Regions from separate parts of the Tardiphaga sp. GW821-FHT12E02 genome, predicted to be linked through region 1. Evidence: predicted binding sites of a transcription regulator. Region 1 holds the regulator's gene; each other region holds the start of a gene.
The links. Region 1 encodes LexA, which represses DNA repair genes until DNA is damaged. Its sites were predicted from a motif close to TGTTCNNNNTGTGTTCNG; they were not measured.
Positions count from the first base shown of each region.

Region 1 (5,400 bases):
CCCACAAGCAGCTCGCCTCGTTCTCGCAGGCGTCGCAGATCCACATGAAGGATCGCCACATCCGCGGCCAGAAGCGCCGTGTCGAGCATCGCCGCTTCAACGAAAGCTTCATGCAACACGCCTCAACGTCGCCGTTCTATCCGCTGTTCGCATCGCTCGATGTGGGCGCGCAGATGATGAAGGGCCGCTCGGGCGAAGTGCTGTGGGACGACACGATCCGTCTCGGCATCGAGCTGCGCAAGAAAATGCGCGCAGTGCGCCGCGAATTCGAGGAAAAGGAAAGCCGGCCCGAGCGCCGCTGGTTCTTCGAGCCCTTCGTGCCGGTGCGTGTGGAGATTCCCGACGTCGCGCAGTCCGGCGCGGTTCACAGCGTGCCGTGGGAAAGCATCAGCACCGATCAGCTCGCCACCAATCCCGCCTTCTGGCAGCTCTCGCCGGATGCCAAGTGGCACGGTTTCCAGAATATGGAAGCCGGCTTCGCGATGACCGACCCGAACAAGCTCACAGTGCTGACGCCGGGCTTCGATCGCACCACCGGTGACTATGCCGAGCACGGCATTCCGGCGCCGGTGGTTGCGCAATATCTGCGCGAAAACCAGATTGTGCCCGAGAAGAACGACCTGAATTCGCTGCTGTTCCTGCTCACCCCCGGCGTCGAGGCGAGCAAGGCTGGCACGCTAGTCTCTGGCCTCGTGGCCTTCAAGCGCTTCCACGATGACAACGCCCTGCTCGAGGACGTCATCCCCGAATTCGCGCGCCGCCGCCCGGCCCGCTATGCCGGCGTGCGCCTGCGCGATCTGTGCGGCGAAATGCACCGCTTCTATCGCAATGCCGATGTCAGCGGCCTGCAGGCCAGGCAGTTCATGGACCAGCACCTGCCGGAGATCGCCATGTCGCCCCATGACGCCGCGCGCCTCTTGGTCCGCAACGACGTCGACTATCTGCCGATCGACGAGATCTCCGGCCGCATCGCCACCACGCCCTTCGTTGTCTATCCGCCGGGCATCGCGACCATCGTGCCAGGCGAGCGCCTCACGGCGCGCGCGCAGCCCATGATCGATTATCTCAAGATGTTCGAAACCTGCTTCAACACCTTCCCGGGCTTCGACGTCGAAATCCAGGGCATCTATCGCAAGGTGGATGCCTCGGGCCGCATCCGGCTCTACACCTACGTGGTCTCCGAAGAGCGGGATCCCCGCAAGTGAGTTCGCAAGAGGCGACCGACACCCCGATCATCGTCCGGCCATCACGCGACAGCGATGTCGATGCGATGCTCTCGATCTATCGCCGCCACATCCGCCAAGGCGTAGAGGAAGGCGTCAGCGATGCCGATGCGATGCAGCCCGACGATCTGCGCGATCGTCGCAAGAACCTGAAGAACAAACGCTTCCCGCACATCGTTGCAACGCGCGGCGGCGAAGTCGTCGGCTATGCCTATGTGGTCCAGTTCCGCAAGCGACCAGCCTATCGCTATGCCGTGAAACACTCGATCTATGTGCATCACGAGCACACCGGCAAAGGCGTCGGCGGCCGGTTGCTGCGCGAACTGATCGATGTCTGCGCCGCCGCCGGTTTCCGCCAGATCATCGGCTATATCGACGCCGACAATGCCCCCTCGCTCGGCCTGCACGATCATTTCGGCTTTGCGCGGGTCGGCGTGTTGGCGGGCGTCGCCTACCGTTCCGGCCGCTGGGCCGACACGGTCATGGTGCAGCGATCCCTGGCGGCCGGCGTGACCACTCCGCCACCGCCGATGGCGCTGTCCGAGCGGATTCTGTGATCTTGTAGGATGGGTAGAGCGCAGCGAAACCCATCGGCGGAGCCCGCCGCATCGACGGAATGATGGGTTTCACGCCGGCGCTTCGCGCACGCGCTCGGCCCATCCTACGGTCCGCGTTTTCTGGTCAGCAACGCATCCTTGAGGCGAAATTAGCCATTGCGGAACATGTACGGAACAGATAGTGTTCGTTCATGATTTGTTTCGAGATTCTGCGGCTTAGTGAAATCGAGAGTGCCCAAACTCGTGACTGCCCTCGACCGACGGTCTGATTGATCGCCGATAACGAGGTCCTGAAACACACGCGGCGGCCTGACAATCGTTGCTTGAAGGCCTTGCCAACTAAGGATGGCTTCAGATGCTCACGCGCAAACAATATGAACTGCTCCGCTTCATCGACCAGCGGCTGAAGGAAGCCGGTGTGCCGCCCTCCTTCGACGAAATGAAGGATGCACTGGACCTACGCTCCAAGTCCGGCATCCACCGCCTGATCACGGCGCTGGAAGAACGCGGTTTCATTCGGCGCCTGCCGAACCGCGCCCGCGCGATCGAAGTCATCAAGTTGCCCGAACTCACCACCGCAGCCCCCACCGGCCGCCGTGGTTTCACGCCAAGCGTGATCGAAGGCAATCTCGGCAAGAGCCGCTCTGCTCCGGCACCGGTTGCCAGTGAGGATGACGGCGGCCGCACCATCTCGGTGCCCGTCATGGGCCGGATCGCAGCCGGCACGCCCATCGAGGCGCTGCAGACCCGCAGCCACTCCATCAGCGTGCCGCAGGACATGCTCGGCAATGGCGAACATTACGCCCTCGAGGTGCGCGGCGATTCCATGCAGGACGCCGGCATCCTCGATGGCGACATGGCGCTGATCCAGAAATCCGACAGTGCCGACACCGGCGACATCGTGGTCGCGCTGATCGACGACGAGGAAGCCACCCTGAAGCGCTTCCGCCGCCGCGGCGCCTCGATCGCGCTGGAGCCGGCGAATACGGCCTATGAAGTCCGCATCCTGCCGCCGAACCGCGTCCGCATCCAGGGCAAGCTCACCGGTCTCTATCGCCGCTACTGAGCGCTTTTAGTGATCGTCCGGCTGGAGATCCGTCTCCGTCGGCGTTGCATCGACCGGTCCCTGGCGTGCGCGTTGGCCGGTCGATATTGCAGTTTCTGCGACATCATCAGGTGCCCGTGCCCAAGGGCGCTGCAGACCGCGCGCGCGTGATGCCTCCACGACAAAGCCGTTCCCGACGCGCCGCAGGCCTGTGGCTCCCTGACTTTGCAGTGCCTCGCGATCGATCACCATCGCCCGGCAATCGGCCGGCGGCTGCCTCATCGTCACGATGACCGCCGTGCGCTCGCAGTCCTCACTGAACGCTTCGGGCTGCAGTGTGAGGGCAATCAGGGCGCCATCGTTGAGCGCTGCCACGCAGCCTGAGGGATCGCACGACACGCTGTCGCCGAGCGACTGATCCGTGGGCAGCCGCGCATCAGCATCCGCGGCCAGCCATTCCTTCACGAGAAACGCATCCTTGCCGCTGCGCATCACCTGCAGCCGCCCATCGCGGCCGCGCACGGCCACGCTATGACCGTCGCCGGCAATGAGGATGTCAGGCTGTTTGCTGGCCGCCGCCCAGGCCATAGCAACCGCGAGAGCAATGACCCCGGCATAACGCAACGGCGTGCGCAGCAAGGCGAGCAGTACGATCCCAAAACTGGCGGCAATCAGCGGCCCCGTCCCGAAGGCGGGCACACGGCCGATCGCACCGGGCAACCCGGCCACCCATTTGGACACGACAATCATCCATTGCAGGCCGATCTCCATGACGTGCCAGAACACGCTGTCGAAGCCGAACGGAATGGCGACAAGCCCGAGCAGCCCTGCCGGCATCACCAGCGCCGACACCACCGGCATCGCCAACAGATTGGCGATGATGCCATAGGGCGTGACGCGGTGAAAATGATAGGCCGCGTAGGGCATCGTCGCGAGACCGGCGACCAGCGACGCCAAGAGCAACAACGCCAGTTCACGCCCACCCCACAGAACAATCCGCGCCGTCGTCGAGCTTTCCGATGTCGCAAACAGACCCGGCATGCCGATCTGCACGAGCGCCACAAGCCCCAGCGTCGCCGCGAACGACATCTGAAAACTCGGATGCACCAGCGCCTCCGGCGTTACGATCAGCACGATGAGAGCCGCGATTGCCAGCGTGCGAAAGGTGATGGCGCGGCGATCGACCATGATGGCGATCAGCACCACCGCCGTCATGATGAAAGATCTTTGCGTCGCGACCTCGGCGCCGGATAGCAGCAGATAAAACAGTGCGGCAAGCAGCGCCGCCACGGCCGCCACTTTCTTGATCGGAAACGTGACCGTCAGCACAGGCACCAGCGCCAGCAGCGCGCGGACGACGAAGAACACGACGCCGGCTACGACAGCCATGTGATAGCCGGAAATCGACAGCACATGCCCGAGGCCCGAGATGAACATGGCGTCGTTGACATCAGCCGAAATCGCGTCGCGCCGTCCGGTCAGCAGCGCCGTCGCGATTGCGCGGTTATCGCCCGAGAGCGAAGCGCGGATGCGCGCGTCGATGGCGTCCCGCATCCCCTGCATCGTGGCAGCATATTGCAGGTGGTGCGATGGCGGCGTCGGCGGATCGACCTTCCGGATTGCGCCGGTGACAAAGCCGGACGCGCCGATGCCCTGGAAATACAGATCACGCGCGAAATCGTAGCCACCGGGTCGCAACGGCGCGAGCGGCGGCTGCAGCCGCGCCTTGAGTTCGACAAAGCTGCCGACCGCAGGCGCCGTCCCCTTTTTCACCGACAGCCGCACGCGTGTCAGCCGGACGGCATCGCGCTGCGTTTCCATCGTCGCCACGCGCAAGACGAAACGATCGCTGCGCTCACGCTCCTCGTGGGTCTCGACGAAGCCGGTCAGTGCAACGCCGAACAGCGGTGTCGCCAACACCTCATGGGCGATGCGTGTGCTCTTCCATGTCACCGTGGCAAAGCCAGCAGCAATAGCAGCCGCGAAAAGCATACAGGGAAAGGCAGGCGACCGTCTGAGCAGCACGGCCACGATGGCAAGAATACCCGCTGTTGCAGCAGCCGCCCAAGCGACGGGCTCACGCTCGGCCGCAAAATACAGTGCGATGCCGGCACCGAAGGCCACAGGGACCCATGGCAGCAGACGGCCGGGGCCGGCTTCCGCCTGCGCCCAGGCACGCAGCCCATCGAACGACAACGTCCAGGAGTGATTGGACGGGCGGGCGCCAGCCGCCGCCGATGGCGGCCAAGTCACCGCCCTCGCCTGATTGCGCTGCCGTCCCCCGCTTTGCGCCATGAGCCGCCCGCCACGCTTGCCCGCCCGAATGCTATCGGAAGGGCAGCGTGCGGCTAGCGGAACGGATGGGGAATGATGAAACTAATCTCGAAACCGTAGGATGGGTTGAGCGCAGCGAAAACCCATCATTCCGTCGTTGCGGCAAGCTCGGCCGATGGGTTGTCGCTCCGGCGCTTACGCACCTTTGCTCAACCCATCCGACAAGTTACGCCAGCTTGGCGTAACTATCGCGCAGGCCGACGGTGCGGTTAAACACCGGCTTGCCGGGCGCAAAGTCCTT
Region 1 covers NZ_JBXAQK010000001.1:3,398,560-3,403,959, reverse strand. Annotated here, with positions in the region: gene AC1RQ5_RS16100 (Orn/Lys/Arg family decarboxylase) at 1-1,205, shown strand, start outside; gene AC1RQ5_RS16095 (GNAT family N-acetyltransferase) at 1,202-1,780, shown strand; gene lexA (transcriptional repressor LexA) at 2,136-2,846, shown strand; gene AC1RQ5_RS16085 (ComEC/Rec2 family competence protein) at 2,853-5,120, opposite strand; gene AC1RQ5_RS16080 (glutamine--tRNA ligase/YqeY domain fusion protein) at 5,326-5,400, opposite strand, start outside.

Region 2 (5,400 bases), 210 kb from region 1:
AGCCGTAGCGTCCGTAACCGCCACCATAGCTGTAGCCGCCGCCATAGCTTGCGCCGTAACCGTAGCCGCCAGAGCTGGCGCCGAAGCTGAAACCGCTATTGCAGGTCGAGCAACCCGTCTGCACCTGAACCGGTGCGTAGTAAACCTGAGCCGGCGCGACCTGCACGGTGCGCTGCTGGGTGGCGTACTGCGCGGGGATGCGGCGATATTCGGTGCGCGCCGGCGCGACCATCACGGTCTTCGGCACCATCACTGTGCGATACTGGGCCGGACGGTGACGACGCACGGTGTGACCGGGCGACACCATCACGGTGCGCTCGACCGTGCGATACTGCGGCGGGATCACCTGCGTCTGATAGCAGGTGGTGCAGCCGGCCTGAGCCATGCTGGGAATCGCCATGCCGGCGACAGCAACGATTGCGGCAATAATTGATTTTTTCATGATCGTGTCCTGTGCGAAGGCCGTATTGCAAACGAGTTCGGATCGCTTTCGGACACGAGATTTAAATGACCCACACCGCGGGTCAACGCGGAGTTGTTATTTACCTTGACGAACGTCGTTAAGAGGACGTGACAATCAATCATCAACCACTCGGCTCATGGTCCACGGAGTTTTTATGAAGATTCATCGTCTCACGACCATCAAGGACTGCGTTCTGATTGAAGGCGGGCACGATGCAACAGCGCACACAACGCGCGTGGCGGCCTGTGCGGTCGTCGCCAATCCGCTGGTGGGCAGCGCGCACGACGATGTCAGCAAACTCTTTCCCTTCGGCTCCGAACTCGGAGCATTGTTGGTCAAGGAAGCGCTCGCCCTGCTACCCCGCCCGGCGATCTGCTACGGCAAGGCTGCGATCGTCGGCACGGCCGGAGACATCGAGCATGGCGCAGCGGTGCTCCATCCGCGCATGGGCAGACCCATGCGCGATGCCATCGGAGGCGGCGCTGCGCTTATTCCTTCCAACGTCATCATCGGCGCGGTTGGCGCCACCCTCAATGTGCCGATCGGCCACAAGGACGACCCATGGGCGCTGGATTTCATCGACACCATCGACGTCACCGTCGGTCATGCGCCGCGGCCGGACGAAATCCTGGTGATCGTGGCACTGGCCGATGGACCGAGACCACGTCCGCGTCTTGGCAAATAAGCATAGCGTGTCGCTGACCATCTGATCTGTGCAGCGCTTCGGCCACACCGAGGTGACCGCCTGCGCCACCAAAAGAACAAAACGGGATCGACGCAGGGGCGAGCCTCGCCTACAATGGGCGTCAGCAACAGTCCCACCACGAGCGATTCCACCTCATGGCCAAATCCGCCCCCTCCTTCGTCTGCCAGAATTGCGGCGCCGCCTATAACAAATGGCAGGGCAAGTGCGAGGCGTGTGGCGAGTGGAACACGCTGGCCGCCGAGGACAGCGCCACTGCCATTCCGGTCTCCGCGCGGTCCAAGCGCAAGGGACGCACCTTCAATCTCGAAAGCCTGACCGGCACCAGCCAGGATGCGCCGCGCATTCCGTCCGGCATGGGCGAACTCGACCGCGTCACCGGCGGCGGTTTTGTGCGCGGCTCCATCATCCTGATCGGCGGCGATCCCGGCATCGGCAAATCGACCCTGCTGACCCAGGCGACCTCCATGATGGCCCGCGCCGGCCACCGCGTCGTCTATATCTCCGGCGAAGAAGCCGTGGCCCAGGTGCGGTTGCGCGCCGCCCGCCTTGGCCTTGCCGATGCGCCGGTGCAACTGGCGTCCGAAACCTCGGTGGAAGACATCGTCGCCACGCTGTCCGAAGGCACCGTGCCGCGGCTGATCGTCATCGACTCGATCCAGACCATGTGGACCGACACGGTGGAATCAGCACCGGGCACCGTCACCCAGGTTCGCGCCTCCGCGCAGGCGCTCATTCGCTTTGCCAAGAAGACCGGCGCCACCATCATCCTGGTCGGCCACGTCACCAAGGACGGCCAGATCGCCGGCCCCCGCGTGGTCGAGCACATGGTCGATGCCGTGATGTCCTTCGAGGGCGAAGGGTCGCAGCAGTTCCGCATCCTGCGCGCGGTGAAGAACCGCTTCGGCCCCACCGACGAGATCGGCGTATTCGAGATGACCGGCCTCGGCCTGCGCGAGGTGTCCAACCCGTCCGAACTGTTTCTGTCCGATCGCGATCTCGGCTCGCCCGGCACCGCCGTGTTCGGCGGCATGGAGGGCACCCGTCCCGTACTCGTCGAATTGCAGGCTCTGGTTGCTCCAACCACGCTCGGCACACCACGACGTGCCGTGGTCGGCTGGGACTCGTCGCGCCTGTCGATGGTGCTCGCGGTGCTGGAAGCCCATTGCGGCGTGAAACTGTCGGGCTACGACGTCTATTTCAATGTCGCCGGTGGCTTGCGCATCAACGAACCCGCCGCCGACATGGCGGCGGCCGCCGCCCTCGTCTCCTCGCTCTGCAATGCGCCATTGCCCACCGATGCCGTCTATTTCGGTGAAATCTCACTGTCCGGTGCGGTGCGCCCCGTCGCCCAAACGTCTGCACGGCTGAAAGAAGCGGCAAAACTCGGCTTCGGCCGCGCCGTGCTGCCGGAGGCCGCGCGCGGCGATCCCGGCGGCGATGCAGGCCTCACGCTCAACAGCATCGGCAATCTCACAACTCTCGTCGCAGAAATCGCCGCTCGCGGCGTCAAGCCGGCGCGCGATGGCGGCAATACCACACAGTCGGACAAAAACGCCCCGCCTGCCCGTTTCCGGCGTGAGAACGGGTGACGGTTGCGTGACCTCGTCCGCGTGGCCCGCTATAGAAAACCTGCGCTAAAAACGTGACCATCGCGCAACGCTTCGTTCAGGTTCTTCTTCCGAAGCGGAACAATGGTGTGAGGTGCGGCCTGCAGGCGGTTTTCCGCATCTGTGAGACGTGCCATATCACCGTCACCTGAACTGGCAGCCTTTCTGCCGATTCGCGTTTCTGACCAAGCGGACCAGACCCGACGATGCCGATTACCATTCTCGACCTTGTCCTGCTCGGCGTCATGCTGATCTCCGGCCTGCTCGCAATGGTGCGCGGCTTCATGCGCGAGATCCTCTCGATCGCGGCCTGGGGCGCCGCCGCCCTCGTCACGCTCTATGCGTTCCCGAAGGTACTTCCTTCCGCCAAATCCTATATCGCCAACGACACCATCGCGACCGCTGCCACCATCGGCGGCCTGTTCGTGCTGACACTGATCGTCGTCTCCATCATCACCGTGCGCATCTCGGACATGATCCTGGATTCGCGCATCGGCGCGCTGGATCGGACCCTCGGCTTCCTGTTCGGCCTCGCCCGCGGCATGCTGATCGTGGTGGTCGCCTTCCTGTTCTTCACCTGGCTGGTTCCGGACAAGCAGCGTCCGGACTGGGTCACCGGCGCAAAATCGCGCGTGGTGCTCGAATCCACCGGGAACTGGCTGATGTCGCTCTTGCCGGATGACCCTGAAAACACCATTTTGAAGAAGTTCAAGAAGAACAAGCCTGAAGACGAGTCGACGGAAGCGGCGCCGGACGCTCCGGGGGGAAATGATGGCTATTCGAAGCCGGCACGCGACAGCTTGAAGAAGCTGATCGACAAACCCGCGGGACGCTGATCCGTCCCGAGCTTGAACTGACTGCGCGAATGCTCGTGCGTTGCACGGCTCGCGACAACAGAGGCGCGGTACATCCGATGCAGAATTCTTTCGACGACGGCGCGGCCCATAACAGCTTCGACGTGGACGACGACCTTTCCGGCGACATGCTGCGCGAAAAATGCGGCGTGTTCGGCATCTACGGACACCCGGAAGCCGCCGCCATCACCGCGCTCGGCTTGCATGCGCTTCAGCATCGCGGCCAGGAAGCTGCCGGCATCGTCGCCTTCGACGGCAAGCGCTTCCACTCCGAACGCCGCCTCGGTCTCGTCGGCGACACCTTCTCCCGCCGCGAGGTGATCGAACGCCTCCCCGGCAATGCCGCCATCGGCCACACCCGCTATTCCACCACCGGCGAAACCATCCTGCGCAATGTGCAGCCGCTGTTCGCCGAACTGAATGCCGGTGGCTTCGCCGTCGCCCATAACGGCAACCTCACCAACGGCCTGACTGTCCGACGCGAGCTCGTGAAGAACGGCGCGATGATGCAGTCCACCACCGATACCGAGGTGATCCTGCATCTCGTCGCCCATTCCAAGCGCAACCGTTTCATCGACCGTTACATCGAAGCGCTGCGCGCCATCGAAGGCGCCTATGCCCTCGTCTCGCTGACCAACAAGAAACTGGTCGGCGCCCGCGACCCGCTCGGCATCCGCCCGCTGGTGCTCGGCGAACTCGACGGCTGTCCGATCCTCGCCTCGGAAACCTGCGCCCTCGACATCATCGGCGCCAAATACATCCGCGACATCGAGCCCGGCGAAGTGATCGTGTTCGACGACAAGGGCGCACAGAGCCACAAGCCGTTCGCGCCGCAGCCGCCGCGCCCCTGCATCTTCGAATATATCTATTTCGCGCGTCCGGATTCGATCAATGACGGTCGCTCGGTCTACGACACCCGCAAGCGCATGGGCGAAGAGCTCGCCCGCGAGACCCATGTGGAAGCCGATGTCGTCGTGCCGGTGCCGGATTCCGGCGTCCCCGCCGCGATCGGTTATTCGCGCCAGTCCGGCATTCCGTTCGAACTTGGCATCATCCGCAATCACTATGTCGGCCGCACCTTCATCCAGCCGACCCAGAGCGTGCGCGAACTCGGCGTGCGGATGAAGCACTCGGCCAATCGTGCCGCCATCGCCGGCAAGCGCATCATCCTGATCGACGACAGCCTGGTGCGCGGCACCACGTCGAAGAAGATCGTGAAGATGATGCGCGATGCGGGCGCCACGGAAGTCCACTTCCGTATCGCTTCGCCGCCGATCACCCATCCCGATTACTACGGCATCGACACCCCCGATCGCGCCGGCCTTTTGGCCGCCACGCATTCGCTGGAGCAGATGCGCGAACTGATCGGTGCGGACTCGCTGGCTTTCGTCTCGGTGGACGGCATCTACCGCGCCATGGGCGAGCCCGGCCGCAACCCGGCCCAGCCGAAATTCGCCGATCATTGTTTTACAGGCGATTACCCGACCCCGCTCACCGATATGAGCGAGATCGACGATCCGCGGCAGCTGTCGCTGCTGGCGGAAGCGAGCTAGACACCAACGCTACGGCGTAGGATGGGTTGAGCGAAGGCGCATAGCGCCGGAGCGATACCCATCACCACATACGCCGGCGCCCGTTGTGATGGGTATCGCTTCGCTCAACCCATCCTACGATTTGCGCTCAATCAATCACCGTCATGGCCGGGCTTGTCCCGGCCATCAACGTCTATAAAACAGCGGCAAAGACGTGGATGCCTGGGACCAGCCCGGG
Region 2 covers NZ_JBXAQK010000001.1:3,188,610-3,194,009, reverse strand. Annotated here, with positions in the region: partial or broken gene AC1RQ5_RS15095 (hypothetical protein) at 101-400, opposite strand; gene AC1RQ5_RS15090 (amino acid synthesis family protein) at 618-1,148, shown strand; gene radA (DNA repair protein RadA) at 1,304-2,758, shown strand; gene AC1RQ5_RS15080 (hypothetical protein) at 2,788-2,913, opposite strand; gene AC1RQ5_RS15075 (CvpA family protein) at 2,983-3,612, shown strand; gene purF (amidophosphoribosyltransferase) at 3,690-5,183, shown strand.
Region 2: a site for LexA is predicted at 1,221-1,238, ahead of radA (DNA repair protein RadA). Genes of this name have one in related genera too.

Region 3 (5,400 bases), 420 kb from region 1:
CACCGTGCTGCCGATGATCGCGGTCGCCAATATCTGGCTATTCTTCTACACGCCGGATTACGGCGCGCTCGACCAGTTGCGCGGATTGTTCGGACTCCCCGCCTGGAATTGGTTGGGCAGCCCGAGCACGGTGATGGGCTGCCTGATCGTGATGGTGATCTGGAAGGAAGCCGGCTTCTTCATGATCTTCTATCTCGCCGCACTTCAGCAACTGTCCCCCGACCTCGAAGAGGCCGCCGCCATCGAAGGCGCGAGCCGCTGGTATACGTTCCGCCGCATCACCTGGCCGCTGCTGATGCCGACCACGCTTTTTGTCGCCGTCAACGCCACCATCAATTCATTCAAGCTGGTCGATCACCTGGTCATCATGACCAAAGGCGGCCCCGGCAATGCGTCGTCACTGCTGCTCTATTACATCTATGAGGTCGCCTTCACCTTTCAGGACCACACCTATGCGGCGACATTGACCGTGGTGCTGGTGGCGATCCTGGGCTCGCTCGCGCTGCTGAAATTCGGTTATCTCGACCGCAGGATTCACTACCGATGACGGGCCGCACGCATCCACTCGAGGCGATCACCGCCTGGCTGCTGGCGCTGCTCTGGTTGGCGCCGCTGGTCTATGCGTTCTGGAGCGCGCTGCATCCGGCCGCCTATGCGACCTCGTTCAGCCTGTCGGCACCATGGACGCTGGAGAATTTTGCGCGCGCCTGGGAGCAGGCACCGTTCGGCCGCTATTACATCAACACGATCCTGCTGGTGTGCATGACCCTCGTCGGACAGCTCGTGCTCTCGACACTCGCGGCCTATGCCTTTGCGCGCTTCACCTTCAAGGGTAGCGGCATAGCTTTCGCGCTGGTGCTGCTGCAATTGATGATCATGCCGGATGTGCTGATCGTCGAGAATTATCGCGCCATCGGCAAGCTCGGCCTGCTCGACACGATTCCGGCCATCGCGCTGCCCTATCTCGCCAGCGCTTTCGGCATCTTCCTGCTGCGCCAGACTTTTAAAAGCGTGCCGCAGGAACTGGTGGACGCCGCACGGGTCGAGGGCGCCGGTCCCTTGCAGATCCTCTGGAAAATCTATGTACCGCTGGCGCGTCCGACTTACATCGCCTTCGGTCTGGTCTCGGTGAGCTATCACTGGAACAACCTGCTGTGGCCACTGATCGTCACCAATTCTGTCGGCAGCCGTCCGCTGACTGTGGGGCTCGCGGTGTTCGGCGCGCCGGAGACCGGCGTTGATTGGTCGCTCATCAATGCGGCGACGGTGATGACCATGGCGCCGTTGCTGATCGGCTTCCTGCTGTTCCAGCGCCAGTTCGTGCAGTCCTTCATGCGCGCGGGAATCCGCTGACATGAAACTGGTGACCTGGAATATCCAGTGGGGCAAAGGCTGCGACGGCGTGGTCGATCTCGCGCGGATCGTATCGACCGCGAAAGCGCTGGCCGATGCCGATGTCTATTGCTTTCAGGAAGTCTCGTCCGGCTTTCCCGAACTGGATGGCGGTATCGATCAGAGCGCCGCACTTGCCGCGCTGCTTCCGGATCATCGACCTGTCTACAGGCCGGCGGTCGAGGCTTGCAGTGAAAGCGGACAACTCAGGACATTCGGCAATCTGACGCTCTCGCGCCTGCCCGTCCTGCAGATTGCCAACCATCTGCTGCCATGGCCTGAATCCGGCGATCACCGCAGCATGCGGCGCCATGCGCTGGAGGTGACAGTCCAAACCGCTTTCGGCCCGCTCCGGATCGTCAATACGCATCTGGAGTTCTTCTCGAGCGTCCAGCGCCGGACGCAAGTCGATCGGCTTCTTGATCTGCAGCAGGAAGCGTCAACGAGCCCAAAGGGCGCTGCTTCCCAGCCGGTCGATCCGTTCGAAGCTGGACGTACCACCGCATCCAGCCTGCTCTGCGGGGATTTCAATTTCGATGTGTCCGAACCCGAGCATGCGATGATCCACGGATCATCGCGACCGGGATTGAATTACCGCGATGCCTGGACGACCCGATATCCGGATCGGGCTCATGAGCCCACTTGCGGCCTTTACGACCGCGATCTCTGGGATGGTCCCGACTGCCGGGATTTTGTCTTTGTCAGCGAGGATCTCGCTTCTCGCGTGTCGGCTATCTCGGTCGATAGCGAGACCGCTGCATCGGATCATCAGCCAGTCCTGATCGAACTGGCCGATGATCTGTCTCGATAAGATCTGAAGCTCAGCCTCAGAACGGGATGTCGTCATCCATGTCGCTGCGGCCGCCGGCGGGTGCTGCGGCCACGCGGCGCTGCGGCGGGGCGCTGGACTGGCCACCGCCAAAGCTGTCGCCCATGTCGTCGCCGCCATAGCCGGCACCGCCGCCCGAACCACCGCCGCTGCGGCCATCGAGCATCGTCAGCGTGGAGTTGAAGCCCTGCAGCACGATTTCGGTCGTGTATTTCTCCGCACCCTGCGGGTCCGTCCATTTGCGGGTCTGCAGCGCGCCTTCGATGTAAACCTTGGCGCCCTTCTTCAGATACTGCTCGGCGACCTTGGCGAGGCCTTCGCTGAAGATCACCACGCGATGCCACTCGGTCTTTTCCTTGCGCTCGCCGGTGCCCTTGTCGCGCCAGGTGTCCGAGGTCGCGACCGTCAGGTTCACCACCGGATTGCCGTTCTGCATGCGGCGAACCTCGGGATCCTTGCCGAGATTTCCGACCAAAATCACCTTGTTGACGCTACCCGCCATGCCACTCTCCTACTCTCGAATCTGAATTGCTGATCGGATGCCACCATCAAAGCCCGCCACATAGTGCCGGGCCGCGCGCAACCGCTGCCAAGATCGACCCTATACGGTCCGCACCATCGGGACGTCCCCACCGCATGGGTTATCCACGACGAGTTATCGTAACGCGTTCTCTTTACGTTCTCAAGATGGTCGTGCGACCAGCAATTCGGCGGTACCCCGCCACAGACCGAGAGCCGGGCGGGTCGCTTTTGGCACGCAGTTCCATCGTGCAACCGATCTACCCAGCTGTTTTTGCTTACTCTTTGTTAATCTAGATTGCTGCGAACAACGTATGCGAGTGTGACTTTTGAGAGACTGCTTTTTGGGCGGACTCGCGTATATTTCGACCATCGAATGAATTTGGCGCTCGCGCCGGGGATTTGGTTTCGCCAGAAACCGCAGACTGGGGAGTTTCCTATGAAGAAGATTTTGCTGGCCTCTGCCGCTTTCGCCGTGCTCGGCGCTGCTTCCGCCTCCGCTGCCGATCTGGCCGCTCGTCCCTACACCAAGGCTCCGGCTTACGTCGCTGCCCCGATCTATAACTGGACCGGCTTCTACATCGGCGGTCATGTCGGTGGCGCCTTCAACGGCAATAGCGGCTTCGGCGGCACCTCGGACAATTCCGACGGTCGCTTCCTCGGCGGCGTGCAGGTTGGCGCTGACTACCAGTTCGCTCCGAACTGGGTGATCGGTGTGGAAGGTCAGTACAGCTGGGTTGGCAACAACAACACGACCGTCGTGTTCGCTCCGTCGGGCTACGGCTACAACCTGAACCAGAAGGGCCTGGCCTCGGTCACCGGTCGTCTCGGTTACACCTGGGGTCCGGCACTGCTCTACGTGAAGGGCGGCTGGGCTTATCAGGACGCCACCGAAACCCTGTTCGTTCCGGTCGGCCTCTCGGCTGCCTTCGACACCACCACCAAGTCGAGCGGCTACACCGTCGGCGCTGGCCTCGAATACCTGTTCACCCAGAACTGGTCGGGCAAGGTCGAATACCAGTATTACGATTTCGGCAGCACCACCATCAATGCTCCGGCCCTGATCGCAGGCGCCTCGTCCAAGAACGACCAGCACGTCGTCAAGGCCGGCCTGAACTACCGCTTCAACTGGGGTGGCCCGGTCGTCGCGAAGTACTGAGTTTCCAGAAGACCAACCTCGAAAGGCCGGCAGCAATGCCGGCCTTTTTCTTTTGTCGCGCGTGGCCGCAACCCCGCCCCCAACAAAACGTTTGAAGATCGCTGCAGGGCACTGGAAATCCACGACCGTTCTTCCTATGTTCCAGCAACACTCAATTCGGCGTTGATCCCGGCCCCTCCGGAGATTCGCCCGCTTGTGGCGCGCGCGGCGTGCCGGGGATTGCATTGCGATGGACGAGATCATCAAGGCGAAGCGGCAGCAGGCCGCCGCGAACGCACGCAGCATCACCATTCGCGGCGCGCGCGAGCACAATCTCAAGAATGTCGATCTGACGATTCCGCGCGACAAGCTCGTGGTGTTCACCGGCCTGTCCGGCTCTGGCAAATCCTCCCTCGCTTTCGATACGATCTATGCCGAAGGCCAGCGTCGCTATGTGGAGTCGCTCTCCGCTTACGCCCGCCAGTTCCTCGAAATGATGCAGAAGCCGGATGTCGACCAGATCGACGGCCTGTCACCCGCCATCTCCATCGAACAGAAGACCACCTCGAAGAATCCACGCTCGACCGTCGGCACCGTCACCGAAATCTACGACTATATGCGCCTGCTGTGGGCGCGCGTCGGCATTCCCTATTCGCCGGCGACGGGTCTGCCGATCGAAAGCCAGACGGTGTCGATGATGGTGGACCGCGTGCTGGCGCTACCGGAAGGCACGCGGCTGTATCTGCTGGCGCCGGTGGTGCGCGGCCGCAAGGGCGAGTATCGCAAGGAGTTTGCGGACTATCTCAAGAAGGGCTTTCAGCGCATCAAGGTCGATGGCGCATTCCACGAACTCGCGGAAGCACCGACCCTCGACAAGAAATTCCCGCACGACATCGATGTGGTCGTCGATCGCATCGTGGTGCGGCCGGATATCGGCCAGCGCCTCGCCGAAAGTTTTGAGACCGCGCTGAAGCTCGCTGAAGGCCTTGCGGTGATCGAATACGCCGATGCGCCCGCGGCTGCCGTCGAGGAGTCCGCCAAGGACAGCAAGAAGAAGATCGCAAAGATTCACGACAAGACCGGCGCCGAGCGCATCCTGTTCTCGGAAAAGTTTGCATGTCCGGTGTCCGGCTTCACCATCCCCGAGATCGAGCCGCGGCTGTTCTCGTTCAACAATCCCTATGGCGCCTGTCCGAAATGCGGCGGCCTCGGCGTCGAACAGACCATCGATGCCGATCTCGTCATTCCCGACAAGGAGCTGACGCTGCGCAAGGGCGCCATCGCGCCATGGGCGAAGTCGTCATCGCCTTATTATCTGCAAACGCTCACCGCGCTCGGCAAGCACTACAAGTTCGCGCTCGACACCAAGTGGAAGGACCTGCCGAAGAAAACGCAGAATGTCCTGCTGCATGGCTCGGGCGACGACGAGATCAAGTTCTCCTATGAGGACGGCGTCCGGGCCTATGACACCAAAAAACCGTTCGAAGGCGTCGTCACCAATATCGATCGCCGGTTTCGCGAA
Region 3 covers NZ_JBXAQK010000001.1:3,814,572-3,819,971, forward strand. Annotated here, with positions in the region: gene AC1RQ5_RS18070 (carbohydrate ABC transporter permease) at 1-547, shown strand, start outside; gene AC1RQ5_RS18075 (carbohydrate ABC transporter permease) at 544-1,353, shown strand; gene AC1RQ5_RS18080 (endonuclease/exonuclease/phosphatase family protein) at 1,355-2,203, shown strand; gene AC1RQ5_RS18085 (single-stranded DNA-binding protein) at 2,220-2,723, opposite strand; gene AC1RQ5_RS18090 (outer membrane protein) at 3,180-3,899, shown strand; gene uvrA (excinuclease ABC subunit UvrA) at 4,129-5,400, shown strand, end outside.
Region 3: a site for LexA is predicted at 2,888-2,905, ahead of AC1RQ5_RS18085 (single-stranded DNA-binding protein). Genes of this name have one in related genera too.